3 regions of the Paraburkholderia caffeinilytica genome follow, and region 2 is predicted to be linked to each of the others. Evidence: riboswitches for the same ligand, from Rfam matches in the RefSeq annotation. Region 2 holds a riboswitch; each other region holds the start of a gene.
The links. A riboswitch is a leader RNA that binds a small molecule or an ion and turns the genes downstream of it on or off. The one in region 2 is predicted to bind cobalamin.
Positions count from the first base shown of each region.

Region 1: it holds a riboswitch for cobalamin, as region 2 does, so the genes downstream of both, cobG (precorrin-3B synthase) here and cobA (uroporphyrinogen-III C-methyltransferase) in region 2, are expected to answer to the same signal.
Region 3: it holds a riboswitch for cobalamin, as region 2 does, so the genes downstream of both, DSC91_RS12565 (CbtB domain-containing protein) here and cobA (uroporphyrinogen-III C-methyltransferase) in region 2, are expected to answer to the same signal.

Region 1 covers NZ_CP031466.1:1,384,499-1,389,099, forward strand. The annotation lists gene DSC91_RS06215 (precorrin-2 C(20)-methyltransferase) at 1-16, opposite strand, end outside; gene DSC91_RS06220 (precorrin-8X methylmutase) at 17-643, opposite strand; gene cobG (precorrin-3B synthase) at 636-2,171, opposite strand; cobalamin riboswitch at 2,255-2,433, opposite strand; gene cbiE (precorrin-6y C5,15-methyltransferase (decarboxylating) subunit CbiE) at 2,518-3,843, shown strand; gene DSC91_RS06235 (cobalt-precorrin-5B (C(1))-methyltransferase) at 3,843-4,601, shown strand, end outside.
Region 2 covers NZ_CP031466.1:1,695,335-1,699,935, reverse strand. The annotation lists gene DSC91_RS07550 (cobyrinic acid a,c-diamide synthase CobB) at 1-945, opposite strand, end outside; gene cobO (cob(I)yrinic acid a,c-diamide adenosyltransferase) at 949-1,551, opposite strand; gene DSC91_RS07540 (cobalamin biosynthesis protein) at 1,548-2,099, opposite strand; gene cobA (uroporphyrinogen-III C-methyltransferase) at 2,096-2,902, opposite strand; cobalamin riboswitch at 3,128-3,355, opposite strand; cobalamin riboswitch at 3,436-3,708, shown strand; gene cobW (cobalamin biosynthesis protein CobW) at 3,899-4,601, shown strand, end outside.
Region 3 covers NZ_CP031466.1:2,834,274-2,838,874, forward strand. The annotation lists gene DSC91_RS12555 (hypothetical protein) at 1-146, opposite strand, end outside; gene DSC91_RS12560 (CbtA family protein) at 869-1,615, opposite strand; gene DSC91_RS12565 (CbtB domain-containing protein) at 1,627-1,860, opposite strand; adenosylcobalamin (AdoCbl) riboswitch at 1,915-2,002, opposite strand; gene DSC91_RS12570 (histidine phosphatase family protein) at 2,100-2,792, shown strand; partial or broken gene DSC91_RS38215 (hypothetical protein) at 2,783-2,974, opposite strand; gene DSC91_RS12580 (alpha/beta hydrolase) at 3,034-4,110, opposite strand; partial or broken gene DSC91_RS12585 (MarR family winged helix-turn-helix transcriptional regulator) at 4,232-4,387, shown strand; gene DSC91_RS12590 (FUSC family protein) at 4,403-4,601, shown strand, end outside.

The DNA.
Region 1 (4,601 bases), 310 kb from region 2:
GTCCTTGCGCGCTCATTTACTCGACCTCCGTCGCCAGCGCATTCACGGCGGCGGCGGCCATCGCGCTGCCGCCGCGCCGGCCGTGAACCACGACGTAGGGCACGCCGCGGCTGTCTTCGGCAAGCAGCGCCTTCGATTCGGCCGCGCCGACGAAGCCGACCGGAAAACCGAGGATCAACGCGGGCTTCGGCGCGCCGGCATCGAGCATGTCGAGCAGATGAAAGAGGGCGGTCGGCGCGTTGCCGATCACGACGACGCTGCCGGCCAGATGCGGCCGCCACAATTCGAGCGCGGCGGCCGAGCGCGTATTGCCGAATTCACGCGCGAGCGCGGGAACGTCCTGATGCGTGAGCGTGCAGATCACGTCGTTGTTCGCGGGCAGCCGTGCGCGCGTGATGCCTTGCGCCACCATGCCGGCGTCGCACAGAATCGGCGCGCCCTGAGCAAGCGCAGCGCGGCCCGCAACCCCGGCGCCTTCGGAAAACTGAAGATCGTCGACGACGTCGACCATGCCGCAGGCGTGAATCACGCGCACCGCGAGTTTCTCGAGGTCGGCGGGGATGCGCGCGAGATCGGCCTCCGCACGTATCGTCGCGAAGGATTGGCGATAGATCTCCTGACCGTCGCGAATGTAATCAAGCATCTGAGGGGCTCCGGGCCGGATGTGCCAATGGGTCGAGCATGTCGGCGGCCTGTTCGATCGTGAGTTGGTGCGCGATGCACGAGCCGAAACCCGGCGCGCCATCGCGGCGAAAAAGGTCGTAGATGCCGGGCGCCGCGGCCAGCAGCGTGTACGGCGCGCAATGGGCGGCGGCGCACGAGCGCGGACAGCCGCTCAGATGGACATCGACGCCCTCGGGTAAGCGATTCGCCAGCAGCAGCGCGTCCGCTTTGGTGTCGGCGAGGCTTTTGGCGCAGCCTGTGGAACCGGTGCAGGCGATCAGGTGCGTAACGCGTTGTGACGGATCGCAGGCAAGACCTAGCGCGTTCATTTCAGCGAGCACGGCGGGCGCGGCATGGGCCGCGATATCGGGCAGTAGCACGCTTTGCCAGGGCGTCATGCGCAACGTGCCGTTGCCTTGCTGTTGCGAGAGCGCGGCGAGGCCGCGCAAGGTGTCGGCGTCGAGGCGTCCGAGCGGCGGTTGGCCGCCTACGTGCCGCATGCCAGCGACTCGCTGTGCGTGCGCGCCGAGTCTGAGCGCGGCATCGGCAGGCGTGCTGCGTTGCCAGTGCGCGAGCGACGTGTCGCGTGACAGCGGGAAATCGACATACGTTTGAGCGTGCTGTAACAGCGCGTCGACGGACTGCTGGGCAAGCAGGTGGCGCATGCGTGTGGCATCCGGTGCGGCCAGGTCGAGGAACGTGTGTAGCAGCGCACGGACCAGACCCGCGACTTGCACGGGGAGCACGGCGGCGAGGGCGCCTGTGTTCGCGTCGCCCACCACAGGTGGGCAACCCGCCAATCCAAACACAAATCGCACGCCGTCTTCAGCTTGTGTTGCCGCCAGCCAGACATCGTGCGGATGATCCAGTCTGGCAAGACGCTCGCCACCATCGAGCAAAAGCGCGAATTTGGGCGATAGCGCCACGAAACGAGCATCGGATTGCAGCAAGGCGAGCAGTTCGACGCAAAGGGGCCTCGTGTCGAACAGTGCAAATGGGTCGCGTCCGGCAGTCGGGCTCACCATCACATTGCGCACATCGTCCGCAGCGGATGCTGAAATCGAGCCGGCAGCGTGTTGTGCGGTTGCCGATCGCGTATTTGAAGCGTTCGCTGCGACGATCCGGGGCGTGTCAGAAGTATCCGTCGAGATCGCGAGCAGCAAGCTCTCAGCATCTGCTGCACCGGTCGCCCTGATCGTCCCAATCGGCCCGAGCCCCGCATCGACCAACGCGGCGATCAACGCCGCTTCATGCCCGCTTCGCACGCCCCGCACCTGCAAATTCGCGCGATTGGTCAACTCGATCACACCGGCCGCATGCTCCTCGCTCACGTCGGCGACTACCGCGGCTTGCGCCGCGCTCAGCTCGCCGCCGGGCAACCTGATCCGGCAAAGCCCGCCGTCGCGTGCGGCGACAATGCGCAGCAGCCCCGGACACGCCGAGGGCCGCAGCGCCAGGGCCGCGTCGGGCAAAGCAGTGGAGGGCGAAGCTTGATTCAAGACGGACACCGGGTTTAGCGTCGCGCGACGGCCCGAGCGCCGCCCTGGCGGGCATTGCTGCGGCATCGGTACACCCCGCCCGATGTAGGCTGGCACGAACAGTCTGGCCGGCAGGTCTCCTGGCTGGCAGGTCATGGTCCACCGCGGCCTTCCCGGTCGAACCAGTGGCGCGGAGCGCAGGCGGACTCGCTGCATACAGTTGCGGGGGCAGCCACAGTGACACTGTGTTCCCTCTTCGGCCCCGAAGGGCACCGGCGGCTGTATTATGCCTTTTTTCGAACAGCACAACGAGGCTGGACGCTTTGATCGGCGTGGCACAGCGCATTATTTGAAGATACAGAATGAGGATGGATGCATGCCGGCGTGGCTGACCGTGGTGGGCATGGGCGATGACGGCTTCGCCGGTTTGGGGAGGCCCGCGCGGCGTGCTTTGCTGGAGGCGTCGGTGGTCTACGGCGGCGAACGGCATCTGGCGATGCTGCCCACGCGTCTCGCCGCGCGCCGTGCGGCATGGCCGAAGCCGTTCGATCTCGCGCCTTTGCTGGCGGAGCGTACGGGGTCCGTGTGCGTGCTGGCGAGTGGGGACCCGATGCTGTTCGGCGTCGGCGCGACCTTGGCGCGGCACTTGCCGGCCGGCGAATTGCGGGTGCTGCCCGCGCCGTCGTCGTTGTCGCTGGCGGCCGCGCGGCTTGGCTGGCCGTTGCAGGACGTCGCCACGGTGTCGCTGGTCGGGCGGCCGTTACCGACACTGAATGCCTATTTGCACGACGGCGCGCGCGTCTTCGTGCTGAGCGCGGACGGGCGCACGCCCGCTGCGCTGGCCGAACTGCTGAACGCGCGCGGTTTCGGCGCGACGCGGATGACCGTGCTGGAACATTTGGGCGGAAATCTCGAGCGGCACATCGATGGCCGTGCGGACCAGTGGCCCGCGGGCGAAGTGGCCGCGCTGAATCTGATCGCGCTTGAATGCCGTGCAACGGAAGGCGCCCCGCGTTTGCCGTTGACCGCCGGCTTGCCCGACGACGCCTTTCGCCACGACGGTCAGCTGACCAAACGCGACGTCCGCGCGATCACGCTGGCGCGCCTCGCGCCGACGCCCGGCGAATTGCTATGGGATGTGGGTGCGGGCAGTGGCTCGATCGGCATCGAATGGATGCGCGCGCACCCGACATGCCGCGCGATTGCGATCGAAGGGCACGCGGAGCGGCAGCGGTTCATCGAGCACAATCGCGATGCGTTGGGTGTGCCGGGTTTGCAACTGGTGGCCGGGCGCGCGCCCGATGCGCTGGAGGGATTGGCTGTGCCGGACGCCGTGTTCATCGGCGGCGGGGTGACGGTGCCGGGCGTGCTCGACGCCTGCTGGGCGCGTTTGCGCGACGGCGGACGTCTGGTCGCCAACGCCGTGACCTTGCAAGGCGAAGCCGCGCTGGCCGCGTGGCGTGAGCAGCACGGCGGCACGTTGACGCGCATCGCGCTGGCCGACGCGCAACCGCTTGGCGGCTTCGATACGTGGCGGCAGGCGTTGCCGATCACGCTGCTGGAAGTCACGAAGCTGGCCAGCAGCACGAGCGGCACGTACGGTACGAATGACACAAGCGGCACAAGCGGCACAAGCGGCACCTCATGCAATAACGCCACATCCACGTCCACCAGTTCAGCCGACTCCCCACCCCACCCGTAATGCGCGAAGAAACCCCCGAACAGCCCGCGCCGCTGCGCAGCGGCTACACGACCGGCAGTTGCGCCACCGCGACGTCGCTCGCGGCCGCGCGCCTGTTGCTCGCGGGTATCGTCAGCGAGGTCGCGGAGATCGTGTTGCCGAAGGGCCAGCATGTGCCGATGCCCCTGGTGTTCTGCCGGCTGACCGCCGACGGCGCGGAAGCGGGCACGGTAAAGGACGCCGGCGACGACCCCGACGTGACGCACGGCGCAATCGTATTCGCCCGCGTGCGCCTGTGTGCGGAACCGGGGGTGATATTCCGCGCGGGGCCGGGCGTCGGCACGGTGACGCGCGCCGGCCTCACGCTGCCGGTCGGCGAACCGGCCATCAATCCGGTGCCGCGCAAGATGATGACCGAGCATCTGACCGAGCTGGCGGCGGAGCATGGATACAGCGGCGGCTTCGAAGTGACGATCGGCGTCGAAGGCGGCGAAGCGCTCGCACTGAAAACGATGAACCCGCGCCTGGGCATTCTCGGCGGCCTGTCGATTCTCGGCACTACCGGCATCGTGCGGCCGTTCTCGTGCTCGGCCTATATCGCGTCGATTCATCAGGGCATCGACGTCGCGCGTGCCAACGGTTACCTGCATCTCGCCGCCTGCACCGGCAACGCAAGCGAAGACGCGATGCGCGCGCACTACGGTCTGCCGGATATCGCGCTGATCGAAATGGGCGACTTTGTCGGCGCGGTGCTCAAGCATATGAAGCGCGCGCCGGTC
Region 2 (4,601 bases):
CGGTTTGCCGGCGGCAGCATGCGCGCGGATCGTTGCGGCGCTGCGCAGGTTGCCAGCGAGCAAGGCCGCATGCAGTTCGGGGTAGCCGCCGGGCAGGTAAAGGGCGTCGGCGTGCTCCGGCAGCGCTTCATCGGCGAGCGGTGAGAAATAGTCCACGTGCGCGCCGAGCGTTTCCAACAGCGTGATGTTGGCCGGATAGATGAAGGAGAACGCGGCATCGCGCGCTATCGCGATCCGCTTGCCGTCGAGAAGACGCGGCGGTGCTTCTTCTTCAGGCGTGCCGAACTCGACCGGCGGCGGCAATTCGCTCAGCGCGGTGTGCGCGAGCGCATCGGCGGCGCGCTCCAGACGCGTGTCCAGGTCGTCGATTTCCGCGGCCTGATGCAAGCCGAGATGGCGGTCGGGCAATTCGATTTCGTCGTTGCCGCCGATATACCCGCACCAGCGCAGGTCCGGCGACAACGCCTCCTCGAGCATTTGCGCGTGCCTCGCCGAGCCGACGCGATTGGCGAGTACGCCGTAAAACGGCACCTGCGGCCTGAATTGCGCGAGACCGAAGGCGACCGCGCCGAAGGTCTGCGCCATCGCCTTCGCCGAAATCACCGCAAGCACCGGCACGCCGAATGCGGTTGCCAGATCGGCGCTGCTCGGCGTGCCGTCGAACAGGCCCATCACGCCTTCGATCAGGATCAGGTCCGCTTCGGCCGCCGCCTGCGCGAGCAGGTTCCGGCAGGCCGGCTCACCCACCATCCATAGATCGAGCGACAGGACCGGCGCGCCGCTGGCGCGCGCCAGGATCATCGGGTCGAGAAAGTCGGGGCCCGTCTTGAATACGCGCACGCGTCGTCCCAGCCGCCGATGGTAGCGCGCCAGACCGGCGGTAATCGTGGTCTTGCCTTGACCCGATGCGGGCGCGCTAATGAACAGGGCGGGGCACGCGGACATCGCTCAGAACTCCACGCCGCGCTGCGCTTTCACGCCTTGCTCGCGATACGGGTGCTTGACGATGCGCATTTCGGTGACGAGGTCGGCGGCTTCGATGAGCGCGTCCGGCGCGTGACGGCCGGTCACCACCACGTGCAGCATGTCGGCGCGCGCGTTCAGTACCGACAGCACTTCGTCGAGCGGCAGGTATTCGTACTTCAGCACGGTGTTCAGTTCATCGAGGATCACCATCTGATAGTCGCCGCTCTCGATCATGCGGCGTGCTTCGTTCCACCCTTTGCGCGCGGTGGCGATGTCGGCATCGCGATTCTGCGTGTTCCAGGTGTAGCCGTCGCCCATCGTGACGAAGTCGCAGTTGGCGATCGCGCCGAGGAAGTCGCGCTCCGAGGTATGCAGCGCGCCCTTGATGAATTGCACGACGCCGAGGCGCATGCCGTGGCCTAGCACCCGCACGGCCATGCCGAATGCGGCGGTGGTCTTGCCTTTGCCGGTGCCGGTATTGACGATCAGCAGACCTTTTTCGACGGTCGCGCCGGCCTGCTTTTTCTCGTGGCCTTCGCGCCGGCGCTCGGTCATGCGTTGATGCGATTCGGGATCGGTCTTCATGGGAGGTCCTGTTCTTGAGTGCCGTTGTTTGTCTGTTCTCGGGCGGAGTGGGCGGTGGTCGAGGCTATCGCCACCGTGACGCCGTTGTGGATGGTTTTGCGCACGAGTAGCCGTGCGTTAGAGGCATTGGGTGCAAGCGACGCAGGCGAGGCGATGGGTGCAATCGAGGCAGCCGATGCAACTGACGCAGCCGACGCAAATGTCGGCGTGAGGGCCGCACCGGGAGCGTTAGCCGTATCGGATCCGGTCGCTGCGGCGAGCAAGGCGCACGGTTCGCAGACGCCGTCGATGCCGAGATGCTCGCGTGCGGCCGCAGACGGATTGTCGACGGAGATCGCCGCAATCTGTTCGCGGCTGAACAGCTTCAGCGGCAGTGCATGACGTGCGCAGAATTCGACCAGGCCGGTTTCGTGAGCTTTGATGTCGACCGAGGCAATCGTGCGGATTTCATCGAATGCGTGCGAGCCGAGTGCGGCACGCACAGCTGTTTCGATTTGCTCTGCGGAGCTGTGCGAACGGCAGCCGATGCCGACGGTTAGCGTTTTCATGGCACGTCCGTGGGGTTCGCGGGGCTAGTTGCGTTTGCCGCTCGCGCAGCCTCCAGCGCTCCCGCCGAATCAGCATTGATCGCATCCCGCGCCCAGGCCAGCGACGCCACGCCGCCAATGACCACGATCGCCGGCGAGCCGAGTCCGGCGCGCGAGACCGCATCCGCGAACTCGCCGAGCCGCGCGAGCGTATGCCGTTGCTCGGGACGCGTAGCCGATTCGATCGCCGCGCACGGCGTTTCGGGGCTCATCCCGGCCGCGAGCAATGCGTCGACGATTTCGTTGAGCCGCCGCATGCCCATGTAAACCACCAGCGTCATCCGCGTGGCGGCGAGTGCGGCCCAGTCGGGCTCGCCGCTGCCGGCGCCGTGTCCGGTGACGAACACCACGCCTTGCGCGTGATCGCGATGCGTCACGGGAATGCCGATTGCCGCGGGCGCCGCAATTCCGGCGGTGATGCCGTTGATCACGTCCACGTCGATGCCGGCGGCATGCAGCGCCTGCTGTTCCTCGCCGCCACGGCCGAACACGAACGGATCACCGCCTTTCAGACGGGCGACACTGCGTCCCGCCTGCAGATGGTCGAGCATCTGCGCGACGATGCCGGCTTGCGGCGTTGACGGATGCCCGCCGCGTTTGCCGACGTACACGACCAGCGCATCGGCGCGCGCGAACTGCAGCACGTCGGGGTTCACCAGATCGTCGACCAGCACCACATCGGCTTGCGCCAGCGCGCGCGTCGCCTTGAGCGTCATCAGCTCGACGTCGCCGGGGCCGGCGCCGATCAGCCAGGCGCGGCTCATCGCGGCGTGCATGGCGAGCGCCATGTCGTGACAGGCGGAAACGGATGAGGCTTGATGAGGCCGCAGGCGGCGGACATTGAGGTCATGCGGTGTGACGGATTACGCGCGACGAACCGGGCCGCTCGCCGCGTTTCCCACAGGAACACGCCAACGGCCGCGCTACGTCGTGCTTTTTGCGCCTTCACATCCGTCCCTCGCGGATTCCGGCAGCCGGCAGCGTGACGCTCACTGCCTCCGCGTCTGGCCGGTATCCGGGCTGACGGCCTCACGCGTTTTGCCTTCCCGTCCGGATTCGTCAGACAGTGGCATCAAAAACGCATGCGCGATGCGAAAGCACCGCAGGTCGCTTACCGTTGCGGGGACAGCACAGGTTGAGCGCAGCGAGCGCGGCCTGTTTCCCGTTTAACTGCACATGCGAACGCATATGCGGGCACCAAACGCGCGCATACGATAGCACAGGGCAGGCCGCGCCGACACTGCGGAAAGGCCCTGCCGCGGCCCGCGCTTCCTTGACGGCGCGGGGGTCGCGGGCCTAAACTCGCACGCACTTTGGTGCTCGTGTGCGCGCTCGTGCGCATGCAGTTAAACGGGAAACAGGGTGCCCACCTGCAATGGACCGGGTCAACCTGTGCTGCCCCCGCAACGGTAAGCGAAAAGCGGTGCGTTTTTCAGCGCCGCGGAGCCGGCTTCGATGTCCACGCGCAAGGCCGCGTCGGCATATAACCACTGGGCGAGAAATCACTCGTCCGGGAAGGGGAAGCGGCGCTTTCGCCAGCCCGGATACCGGCCAGATTACGAAGAATGACTACCGCGGGGATGCGGTGGGGCGTTCATGACCTCATTCCTGTTTTCTGTTTTTCAGTTGCCCCGGCAGCGCCGTTGTTCGTCCCCGTGTTTGGTCAGTGTCGTGGTTTGGGGCATGTGCCTCGTTTGCCCGACCTATACACATTGACAATGCGCCGGCGTGCACGTGCAACTTCTAGGATCGACCTCACGATGCAAACTCAAATGCGCAAGATCCCCGTCACCATCGTCACGGGCTTTCTCGGCAGCGGCAAGACCACGCTGCTGCGGCACATTCTTCAGCATGCGGGCGGCAAGCGCATCGCGGTGATCGTCAATGAGTTCGGCGAACTCGGCATCGACGGGGAAATCCTCAAGGGTTGCGGCATCGGCTGCGATGAGAACGGCGTCGAAACTGAAGGGCAGCTGTATGAACTCGCGAACGGCTGCCTGTGCTGCACCGTGCAGGAAGAGTTTTTCCCGGTGATGGAAAAGCTGGTCGAGCGCCGCGAGCAGATCGACCACGTGTTGATCGAAACGTCCGGTCTCGCCTTGCCGAAGCCACTGGTGCAGGCGTTCAACTGGCCGCAGATCAAGAATAGCTTCACTGTCGACGCGGTCGTCACCGTGGTGGACGGCCCGGCTGCGGCAAGCGGCCAGTTTGCCGACAATCCGGTCGCGGTGGATGCGCAACGCAAGGCCGATCCGAATCTCGATCACGAATCGCCGTTGCACGAATTGTTCGAAGATCAATTGTCGGCGGCCGATCTGGTGATTCTGAACAAGACGGATCTGCTCGACGAAGCGCAGCAGGCTTCTGTCGAGGCCATCATCCGCGAAGAAATTCCGCCGCAAGTGAAGATCGTGCGCGCGCAGATGGGTCAGCTCGACTTGCATACGCTGCTGGGCCTCGAAG
Region 3 (4,601 bases), 1.1 Mb from region 2:
GCCAGCTCCTGCTGCTGCCGGACAACCTGCGCCTTCTCGACCTTCAGCTTGTCCGCGACCAGCTTGCGCTGGCCTGCCGGATCGCCGGAACGCTGCACGCCCAGCTTCGTTTCATCAAGCTCCAGCCTGATCGTGGCGAGCCTCACACGCGGCCAGGCTCCAAGCGGCATTTCCCGAGCCGCGCCCTCGACGCGGTAGCGAAAGTGAATACGGACAACCGGAGACCGTATGCCAACAACCAAGTTGTTGAGTTCAAACGGAACAGATGTTTGCGGACCTTGTACAACGCGGGATCAATTTATCCACAGAAAATGTGGAGAGGGTTGTTGATAACAACGGGGCTACGCACCTAAGTGCTTGACGCAGATCGGTTTGTTGTTGGCGGTGCGGGTGAATGCAGGGATGATCGGCTACGCGGTTCGCGCGGATGGACGCATTGCGGAGGGCTGGCTTATCCACAGAAAATGTTCGCAAGCCTGTGGATAACATTCTGGCAAGCGCGCCAAGTACTTGATGTAGCTGGCTTCTCTCGCGCTGCATGTCGGCGTGACCGCTTACGCGGTCACGCCTTTTGCGCTAACAGGAAAGCGGCTTCGCCGCGGCTTACGCGGTCACGCCTTTTGCGCTAACAGGAAAGCGGCTTCGCCGCGGCTTACGCGGTCACGCCTTTTGCGCTAGCAGGAAAGCGGCTTCTCCGCTGCTTACGCGGTGACGCCTTTTGCGCTAGCAGGAAAGCGGCTTCTCCGCTGCTTACGCGGTGACGCCTTTTGCGCTAACAGGAAAGCGGCTTCGCCGCGGCTTACGCGGTCACGCCTTTTGCGCTAACAGGAAAGCGGCTTCGCCGCGGCTTACGCGGCCACGCCCCCCATCAAAGGTAAGCAGACTTCGCGGCGCTGCGGTTCGCGGGAACCAGCAGTTTGCTTCGTTCGACCAGAGCGCCGAACAGCAGCCCGACGGTCGTCCACATAACCACCTGCATGCCGATCGCCGCGACGCGGAACTTCCACAACAGCACCGCCGGGAAAGTCGCGGGCACTTCGTTGATCGTCGGCATCGACAGTTGCACGGCAGCAATGATCGCGACGAACACCAGGCCTGCCACAATCGAGCCGTTCCACGCGCCGAGCTTCAGCGCTGCGCGGCGTCGAACCTTCAGCGAAAACACCATCGCGGCCAGCGAGATCGCAATCATCAGGAAGAACAAGCCGGTCCGCGTTCCGATCGTCTCGGGGTCGCCCACCGAAGGGGGATTCGCCGGGTACTTGATGTTCGGGACGATCACCAGCGTGATAAACGCGCCAAGCGCCAGCCATGCGGACAACGCGCGCGCGCTCAACGCGCCGGCGCGGCCGTACGCATACGCGAACACCAGCGAGAACAGCCCACCGAACGCGGCGCCATACGTCACCACGCCCGTCAACAATCCCAGGCCCGCCTGGGTGTCGCGGCTGACGAGCTCAGGTTCGGGCGCTTCGCCTTTGGCTGCCTCGGCCTTTTCCTCGAAGGAAATGGCTTGGTCGACCTGCGGCTCGCCCACCAATCTGGCGAAGCCGAACGTGAGCAATCCCGCGGCGATGCCTGCAAGCATCCCGCGTACCAACAATTTACCGACCATGTTCGACCCCGTTAGTGGCAGGGAAAGCCGAGCAGATGGCGGCCGTCGTGCACGAATTCGTGCACGTACATGCCAGGCACCAGCGACGTGGCGCCCTGTTCCGCACCGACGAAATAGAGCGCGAGCAACAGCAGCAAGCCGCCGAATACGACCCAAGGCAGCAATTCACGCAGCGGAATCGGCGTGGGTTGGGCAACGGGCTGTGCAGCAGGCTGCGTAGCGGGATCGAAAACGGCGTGAGTCATAATGGACATCTCCTTGGGGGTAACGCGCCCCGATAGTCGATTGAAGAGGGATGGTGCGAAGCTCAGGTCTGGCTTTCGGCTCGTGAATGCCGATTACAGTGGCGCGACCGCGCCGGGCTCTCACCGGCTTCCGTGCTTCGCAGTGACGCTATTCTACGCGCTAAACTTGGGCCCCCGGCAATCCAAAGCATGCGTTTCATGCGTCCCGCTCCGGCCCGGCCTCTCTGGAAATGAACTGAATGGACACACGGCTGTTACTGATCAGCCACGCATCGACTGCGGCGATGCGCGCGGGCCGCTTCCCCGCGGACGATCCGCTCGACGCGCGTGGCCTCGCCGAAGCAAGCGCCGCGCGTGCGCGTCTGTCGATTCCGGACGACGCCGCGGTTTTCGTCAGCCCGGCCGTTTGCGCGCGCGATACGGCAACGGCCTTGGGCATCGGCGCCGCAGCCTTGGGGCAAGGCGCATCGGTCGAGGCCGGGCTGGCGGATATGGACTACGGCCTGTGGCATGGCCGCCGTCTCGCCGATCTCGCCGCCGAAGCGCCGCAAGACCTCTCAGGATGGACACATGATCCCGACGCTGCCGCGCACGGCGGGGAGTCGTTCAATCAGGTCGTGAAACGGGTAGGACGGTGGCTCGATGCGTTGGACGATGCGTTGAGCGAGCGGGCAACCGGGCGAGCGGGCGATGCGTCGAGCGACGGCACGGACGAGTCAAAAAGCTGGGCATCAGGCGCACAAGCAAACCGCACACCGCGCGATACGCAACATGTCGCGGCCGTCACGCACGCGCCGGTCATCAGGGCCGCAATCGTTCATGCGCTCGGCGTGCCGCCCGCTGTGTTTCCGCGCATCGAGATCGCGCCGCTCTCGATGGTCGAGTTGCGACGCTCGCGACGCGGCTGGACATGGTGGCCGGCATCGCCGTAGGGTTGCGCGACGCCCCGGCCGTCATCCGGCGTCAGCGAGGCCAAACCGTCCGGCGCCGCCGCGACGATCCGTGTGAGCGACGCGCACGGGCCAGGCGCATCGTCGGCATTCGCGCAGCACGGCAACAGGGCGCTGAGCGATAGTGCGGCGATCGCGGCCGCGAGGATTCGGGTGTTGTTCATGTCGGCACGGCCGTTCGAAAGGTGACCTTATCGTGGCAGCACGGTTCATGCCGCTCCTTTCATTGCTCGCATCCTTTGGTGTCGAACATCGCCGACAATGCGCAAACCGATGTCAGCATGCGCGCGCCATCGTGACCCACACCCGGCACGATATGAAAGCGCTGCTTCAGCCCTTCCGGATGACGCGACTGGATGTACCGGTAATACGCTTCCGCGCGCGCGACACGCTGCGGACCTTGCGCTTCGGCGGCACAGCTTCTATCGAGCGCGCTTTGCTGCGGATCGTCGTCCGCGCCGCCGACCAGGTAGTCAATGCGGCGCGACACATAAGTCGCTTCGAGTTCTGCCGGCGAACGGTCGTCGAGGTACGGCGGCCGATTGTCCATGCCGTATTTCCATTGGTTGAAGTCGGCGCATTGCGCGGCATCGAACGGCGCCGCCACACCTTGCGCATTCGGCCGTTGCGCATCGAAATAGGCATACGTCGACGGGCTCGCCACGACGTAGCGCACATCGATGCCTTCATTCGTCAGCACGTCGATGTTATGCGCCGCGACGGCGTAACGCTGCACGACCTGTCCGCCACCCGAATGCCCTGCGAACACGACATGCCGCAGATTCGGAAACAGCTTGCGATCCGCGAGACGCGTGACGATCGCGTCCAGTACCGCGTACGAACTGATGGGCAACGGCGCCCGCGCCGCCTCGCCGCCCATCCACGCGTCGCCGGTCCAACGCAGCAGATCGGCCGGTTCGCCATGCATGCGCGTGTCGAGCGTGGCGAGGAATTGCGGCGCGATCAGAAGCGTGCTGTCGGCATCCGCGTGGGCAGCGTCACGCGCGTTCTGCGCAGTGCGGAAGTACACGTCCGCGTTGCGCAGCTTGCCGTGAATCACGATCACCGCACGCGTCACCTGCGGTTGCGCGACGTTCCAATCCTTCGACAGATACAGCGGAAATTCAGCTTGCCCTTGCGACGTGTCGATCGTGAACCGTGTGTCCGAGATCGTCGCCACCGGTTTTAGATGCGACGCGTAGGGATGCGCCGCGAATACCGGTTGCATGAGCAATGCCAGGATGGAAGCCCCGGCGGCCGCGCATCCCAGCGCCAGGCATCGCGAAAGATTGAATGTCATGCAGCTTGCTCCTGATCAATATGTTCTATCTTGAACGCGGTGCATCGTCGAATCCGTCGGCTCTGCAAAAAATCCGGTTCAACAGTTTGCTAACGAATATCCAGGAAATACAATAGCGGCCATGTCGAATCTCCATGCTTTGCGCCGCATTGTCAGCAGGACCCTGGTCGTCGCTGCCAGAAAATGGCGGCGTGCGAGCCATGGCGTGCTCGCGGCCTTTAGCGTTTCCGAAGCGTGCGCCACGCCGCTCCTGACCGTCAGCCGGCTCGGCGAAGCCGCCGCGTAACGGTTTATGGCCTATCCCTCCATCCGCGACTGGCTGTTCTCCCTCAAGACGTTTGCCGCGGCGATGATCGCGCTTTACATCGGTCTCTCGCTCGAATTGCCGCGGCCGTACTGGGCAATGGCCACCGTCTACATCGTGTCGAACCCGTTTGTCGGCGCGACCCGCTCCAAGGCGCTCTATCGTGCGCTCGGCACCGTGCTCGGCG